Azospirillum brasilense: one gene and its partner. The protein of the gene in region 2 interacts with the protein of the main gene of each other region in a pairwise test. Links are inferred from orthologs where the notes say so. Each region holds a gene or a part of one and is shown on either strand. Other genes may lie near its edges.

Region 1 (3,192 bases), on a different replicon or contig from region 2:
GTGGCGAAAGCGGCGGCTTAGGCGGACCGTGCCGGAACCGCTCCTTTCCGATGTCATGAGAACGGGGAGTTTATCTACGGCAGCACCGCCGAAACGATCAAGCTGACACGAAGGCTGACGGAACCCAACGGAGAGCTTGCTGCGCAGGCTGAGCCTTCCTGGTGGGTTCCGAGATGCATGAGCAGCGATGTCGGTGGAGACCGCCGGTAAGCGACCGTCCAGAGCGGTTGTGGAATTCTGATCAGTGCACTTATTCGGGTGTGGGAGAAATCGCGACGGTGACGCGGCCACGGACCTGCCCGTCGAGCAGGCTGGCGGCGGTGGGAATCACATCGGACAAGGCGATCTCCCTCGTCAGGCCATCCAGCTTAGCCGGATCAAGGTCATCGGCCAGGCGGCGCCAGGCCTCGATCCGCAATTCCCTGGGGCACATGACGCTGTCGACCCCGGCCAAGGTCACGCCGCGCAGGATGAAGGGTGCCACGGTCGTGGGCAGCGACATGCCACCTGCAAGACCGCAGGCAGCCACCGTGCCGCGATATTTCATGGCCGCGCAGACATTCGCGAGGATCTGGCCGCCAATGACATCCACGGCACCGGCCCAACGTTCCTTGGCTAACGGCTTGCCGGGGTCCTGGAACTGCTTGCGGTCAAGCACCTCCTTGGCGCCTAGCGCCTTGAGGTAACCGGCCTCCTCCGGGCGGCCGGTGACGGCCACCACCTCGTAGCCGAGCTTCGACAGCAGGGCGACGGCGACGCTGCCGACCCCGCCGGCGGCGCCGGTGACCAGAACCTCCCCCTTGTTCGGCGTGACGTCATGCCGTTCGAGCGCCATGACGCAGAGCATGGCCGTGTAGCCTGCCGTCCCGATTGCCATCGCCTGACGGAGCGTGAACGGGCTTTGCAGCGGGACCAGCCAGTCGCCGTTGACGCGTGCTTTTTCCGCAAGGCCGCCCCAGTGCTGCTCGCCGACACCCCAGCCGTTGAGGACGACCTTGTCGCCGGCCTTGTAGGCGGGGTGTGCCGAATGCTCCACGACACCTGCGAAGTCGATACCCGGAACCATGGGATAGCTGCGGACCACCGGCGCCTTCCCGGTGATCGCCAGAGCATCCTTGTAGTTCAGCGTCGAGTGGGCGACGCGGACGGTCACGTCGCCCGCCGGCAGGCGGTCGTCATCGACGGTGGACAGGCCGGCGCGGACGTCCGCGCCGTCCTTCTCGATCAAGATGGCTTGAAACATTGAACCCTCCTACGGGTTGGGTGCGGGTGACGTCCAAAGACGCCCGGTCTATGCCTGAAGATGCAAGGCCGCGAAGAAGCCGCGGGAAAAGGCGTCGAGAGGGGCGGGGCTTCGTTCCAGCTTTGCCCGCAGCACGGCACCCTCCCAGCCGATCCAGAAGAACTCGGCCAAGTGATCGCAATCCAGATCGATCCCAATTTGTCCGGCCGCTTGCGCTGCCCGCAGACAGTGGGATGTGCGGGCCTGCCAATCCAGAAAGACGAGATTCAGCTTTTCACGGAACGGCTCGGGAAGCGTGCCCATTTCCTGGCCGAGATTGCCAACCAGGCATCCACGGCGGAAGTCGAACCGCGCCATGCCCGCCTTGGCATCCTCGACGAAGTCGCGCAGACGCTGCAGCGCAGGACGGGACTCGTCCAGGAACCAGCGGTCCAGCTTCCGCGCGAAGTATTCCGCATAGGCAGCGATCAGCGTACCGCCGAACTCTTCCTTGCTGCCGAAGTAATAATAGAAAGATCCCTTCGGCACGCCCGCCGACGCCAGGATTTCCTCGATGCCGACGGCGGAAAATCCTTTTTCCGTGAGTATGGCGACGCCGGTCCTGACCAACCTCTCCCTGGTGTCGAGATAGGCGCCATCCTGCTTCGGAGGGCGCCCCCGTCGGCGAGGCTTCAAAGATGGGTCGGTCGTGTTCATGTCCACAATTATAGACCGACCGTCTATAAAATTAAAGCGCCAATTTTACGTGGCGCACGGCGCCGCCGTTCGATCGCGCGGGGACAGCGCGATTGAGCCGATGTGACGGTAAGGCCGTCCATCACATCGGCTCTTGCCCCGGTTCTCACGCAGGTTGGCTGAAGACCGCAACGGGTGGTAGGCTTCCTTTGAACCGCTCCACCTCGGCAACCCCGGTGTGCCCGCAGTTGGCCTGCGCCAGCTTCGAGGTCGACAGCCCGGTCGTCAGGTTGTTGACGTCCCCGTACCGGCACAGGCTGCCGATTTCCCGCGCGTTCGCCGGGTCGAACCAGCCCCCCTCGTTGATGCGGATCACACCGCGGCAGATGTCGTCGGTGACTTTCAAACCGGCGAGGATCTGGCCACGGTCGTTGAAGACACGGACCACATCGCCGTCCGACAACCCGCGCGCCCGCGCGTCCTCCGGATGCATCCAGCAAGGCTCCCGGCCGGCGATGGCGTAGCTCTGCCGATTGACGGTCCCGCAGAGCTGGGAGTGGAGGCGCATCTGCGGGTGGTTGGCGGCCACATGCAGGGGATAGCGGGTCGACGGGCCCCCCAGCCGTTCCACCGGCTCCATCCAGGTGGCGTGCGGCGGGCAGTCGTCATAGCCGTACTTCTCGATGGCCGCGGAATACAGTTCGAACTTGCCCGACGCCGTCCCCAGCGCGTTCAGCAGGGGATCGGCGCGGAAATCGGCATGGCGAACGAAATCGGCCTGCTCCTTGCCGAGCGGAAATTCCAGCGGCTTGTTGCTGTCCCAGAAGACGTCGAAGACCGGCATCTCCATGCCCTTGGCGCGCGATTCGATCTTGGCGGATTCGTAGATGCCGCGGATCCAGTCCATCTCGCTGAGGCCCTGGGTAAAGGCGTAGCCCTTGCCCAGCTTGTCGGCGATGGCGGCGAATATGTCGAAATCGTTGCGCGCCTCGAAGACCGGATCGACGATCTTCTTCATCGGGACGATGTGACTCAGGGCGTAATCCCCGACCTGCTCGATGTCGTTGCGCTCGTAGGAGGTCGTCGCCGGCAGCACGATGTCGGCATGGCGGGCCGAGGCGGTCCACTGCGCATCCTGAACGATGAAGGTGTCGAGCTGGCGCCACGCGCGCAGCATCTCGTTGCGGTCCTGCTGATGGGAGAACGGATTGCCGCCGGCCCAGTAGGCGAGCTTGATCAGCGGAAGCGTGATCTCATGCCCGTTGAACTGCATC
Region 2 (3,244 bases):
GGAGGACAGCGTGAGGCGCGAGGTGCTGGAGGAGGTGGGGCTGGAGGTCACCGACATCCGCTACCACTCGTCCCAGCCCTGGCCCTTCCCGTCCTCGCTGATGCTGGGCTTCAGCGCGCGGGCGGTGACGCTGGACATCCAGACGGACCTGGAGGAGCTGGAGACGGCCCATTGGTTCGACCGCGAGTTTCTGCGGACCTTCACCCCCAGCGAGGAATTCCGTCTCGCCCGCCCCGACAGCATCGCCCGCCGCCTGATCGACGAGTGGATCGCCGAGGGGGAGTGAGGGCGTCGCATCGCGTGCCCCCTCGGTCATTGCCCCCTCCCTAACCCTCCCCCGCTGCGCAGGGGAGGGAAGGGGCCCGCGGCGAAGCCGTAGGAAGGGTGGGAGCAAGCGCCGCTCGCCCCTTTCCTCAATCCTCGCCGATGCGCTGGCTTTCCTGATAGCGGAAGGGGTTGGCGGGGTAGACGCCCAGGATCTTCACCTCGCCGGCGCGGGCGAAGAAGGCCAGCTCCTCCAGCGCCAGACGCAGGGAGCGCTCTTCCGGATGGCCCTCCACGTCGGCGTAGAACTGGGTCTGGGTGAAATGCCCGCCGACCATGTAGCTTTCCAGCTTCGTCATGTTGATGCCGTTGGTGGCGAAGCCGCCCAGCGCCTTGTAGAGGGCCGCCGGCACGCTGCGCACGCGGAAGACGAAGGTGGTGATGATCTTGGCCCCGGTCCCTTCGGTGGGCAGCGGCGGGGTCTTCGGCTCGCGGGACAGGATCAGGAAGCGGGTGGTGTTGTGTTCCGCGTCCTCGATGCCGCCCTTCAGGATGTCCAGGCCGTAGATCTCCGCCGCCAGCGAGGAGGCGATGGCGGCGTGCTGCGGGTCGCCCAGCTTGGCGATCTCGGCGGCGGCGCCCGCGGTGTCGGCGTGGGAGATCGCCGTCAGCCCCAGCTCCCGCGTCATGTTGCGGCACTGGGACAGCGCCTGGATGTGGCTGCGCACCGTCTTCAGCCCGGCCAGCGTCGCGCCCTTCGGGGCGAGGAGCTGGTGGTTCACCCGCTGGAAATGCTCGCCGATGATGTGCAGGCCGCCTTCGGGCAGCAGATGGTGGTTGTCGGCCACGCGCCCGGCGATGGAGTTCTCCACCGGGATCATGGCGAGCGCCGCGCGCCCCTCGCGCACCGCGGCGAAGGCGTCCTCGAACGTGGCGCAGGGCAGCGTCGTCATGTCCGGAAAGACCGTCCGGCAGGACAGGTCCGAATAGGCGCCGGGCAGGCCCTGGAAGGCGATCACGTTCGAGGTCGTCATCGGGAGGTCTTCTTTTAAAGGGAAGTGCGCTTGGCGAGGATCGCGCGGGCGCGCTCCAGGTCGGCGGGAGTATCGACGCCGAGCGGAACCGCGTCAACGACGGCGGCGTCGATGCGCATCCCGAAGGCCAGCGCGCGGAGCTGCTCCAGCCGCTCACGCTGCTCCAGCGCCGAGGGCGGCAGGCGGACGTAGCGCTCCAGCGCGGCGCGGCGGTAGGCGTACAGCCCGATGTGGTGGAACAGCGGCCCGTCGCCCCAGGGCGCGGTGGCGCGGCTGAAATAGAGGGCGCGGCCCCGCCGGGCGCCGGGCGGCAGCTCCAGGATGGCCTTGACCACGTTGGGGTCGGTGCGCTCCTCCTCCCGCGTGATCTCGACCACCAGCGTGGCGATGTCGACCTGCGGGTCGGACAGCGGAGCGAAGGCGGCGCGCACCACGGCGGGCTCGATGGTCGGCAGGTCGCCCTGCACGTTCACCACCGCGTCGTACTTCCCCTCCGGGTCGAGCAGGCTGACCGCCTCGAAGATGCGGTCGGAGCCCGAGGGATGGTCGGGCCGGGTCAGCACGGCGGTGCCGCCCGCCGCCTCCACCGCCGCGGCGATCTCCGGCTCGGCGCAGGCGACCACCACCGGGCCGATCTCCGCCTCCATGGCGCGGCGCCACACTTGCACGATCATCGGCGCGCCGCCGATTTCGGCCAGCGGCTTCCCCGGCAGGCGGGTGGAGGCCATGCGGGCGGGAATCACGACGATTGGATTTGAGGGCGGCGGGTTCGCTGTGCCCTGGATGTCTGCGCCGGCGTTCATGTCGGCGTTCATGATGGAACGGCCCCCTGTCGCTTCGGAAAGGTGGCGCGGGTGAACCATGGATCGCCCTTTGCGTCAAGCGGCGTCACTCCAATATTCAGGTGGCCAACAGTCGGAGAACCGATATTCCTGTGGCAAGGGAGGGGGCCGAAGCGGTGACAAGCCGCCGCGGTCACGCTATCGTGCGGCGGAGAACCAGCCAGCCCTTGGCGACGGACCCGCGGCACGACAAAAAAGGGGACAAAGACGTTATGAGCATGGAGTGGAACAAGATTTTCGGCGCCGTGCTGCTGGCGGGTCTGATCGCCATGCTGGCCGGCTTCGCCGCGGAAGTTCTGGTGCACCCGAAGACGCCTGAGAAACCCGCCTATGTGGTGGCCATGCCGGAGGGCGCCGCTCCGGCCCCCAGCGGTGGCGCCGCCCCGTCCGGCCCGGCCGAGATCGCCCCGCTGCTCGCCAAGGCCGATGCCGCCGCTGGCCAATCCGCGGCCAAGGCCTGCGCCGCCTGCCACAGCTTCGACAAGGGGGGGGCGAACAAGGTCGGCCCGAACCTCTACGGCATCGTCGGCGCCCCGCACGGCCATCTGGACGGCTTCGCCTATTCCGACGCGATCAAGGGCAAGGCCGGCCCCTGGAACTACGACGAGTTGAACCACTTCCTCTACGACCCGAAGGCCTACGCGCCGGGCACCAAGATGACCTTCGCCGGCGTGAAGAAGGACCAGGAGCGGGCGAACATCATCGCCTATCTGCGATCCCTGTCCGACAGCCCGGCGCCGCTGCCGCAGTAACCTGCGGCGGTCCCATCCGGGAAACAGGCAAAAGCCCCGCGTTCCATCGGACGCGGGGCTTTTTCGTTCTCCCTCAAACGGAACGCCGGCAGATTGGCCTTGCATATGATGGTCCTATCGCCGATATAAGGCGCGGGAGGCTGGCGGCGGACGAGTCCCTCGCCAACCCGGTCAGGTCCGGAAGGAAGCAGCCGTAACGAGTTTCGGCTCGGGTCGTTCGTCCAGTCTCCCACCCTTCCCCATAAATTCCTGCAGCGAATTGAAACGGCGACAGCCCCGTGCCGTGACGCTATTCTGCGCTCCGTCGTGAAGCCGATTACCGGGCCAGCCGCGTGACCGATACCACCGTTGC

The links.
Region 1: the proteins of H1Q64_RS02560 (region 2) and H1Q64_RS23590 interact in binary tests that used the Escherichia coli proteins (3 or more experiments, as listed by UniProt). The link is inferred for Azospirillum brasilense from one-to-one orthologs.

What each region holds. Positions count from the first base shown.
Region 1 is NZ_CP059451.1:191,385-194,576, reverse strand. Bases 116-2,992 are described here. They hold H1Q64_RS23590 (TetR/AcrR family transcriptional regulator), read right to left. Parts: upstream 1,940-2,992; coding sequence 1,292-1,939; downstream 116-1,291. Other genes in these bases: torA (trimethylamine-N-oxide reductase TorA), read right to left, coding at 2,085-2,992; H1Q64_RS23595 (MDR family oxidoreductase), read right to left, coding at 251-1,243. Outside these bases: more of torA, read right to left, coding at 2,993-3,192. UniProt on the Escherichia coli protein: Involved in response to both electrophiles and reactive chlorine species (RCS). Represses the transcription of the nemRA-gloA operon by binding to the NemR box.
Region 2 is NZ_CP059449.1:542,710-545,953, reverse strand. What follows is about bases 208-3,136. They hold H1Q64_RS02560 (3-deoxy-manno-octulosonate cytidylyltransferase), read right to left. Parts: upstream 2,102-3,136; coding sequence 1,313-2,101; downstream 208-1,312. Other genes in these bases: H1Q64_RS02555 (c-type cytochrome), read left to right, coding at 2,359-2,892; H1Q64_RS02565 (prephenate dehydratase), read right to left, coding at 414-1,298; nudC (NAD(+) diphosphatase), read left to right, coding at 208-286. Also shown: more of nudC, read left to right, coding at 1-207; H1Q64_RS02545 (DNA polymerase III subunit gamma/tau), read left to right, coding at 3,225-3,244. UniProt on the Escherichia coli protein: Activates KDO (a required 8-carbon sugar) for incorporation into bacterial lipopolysaccharide in Gram-negative bacteria.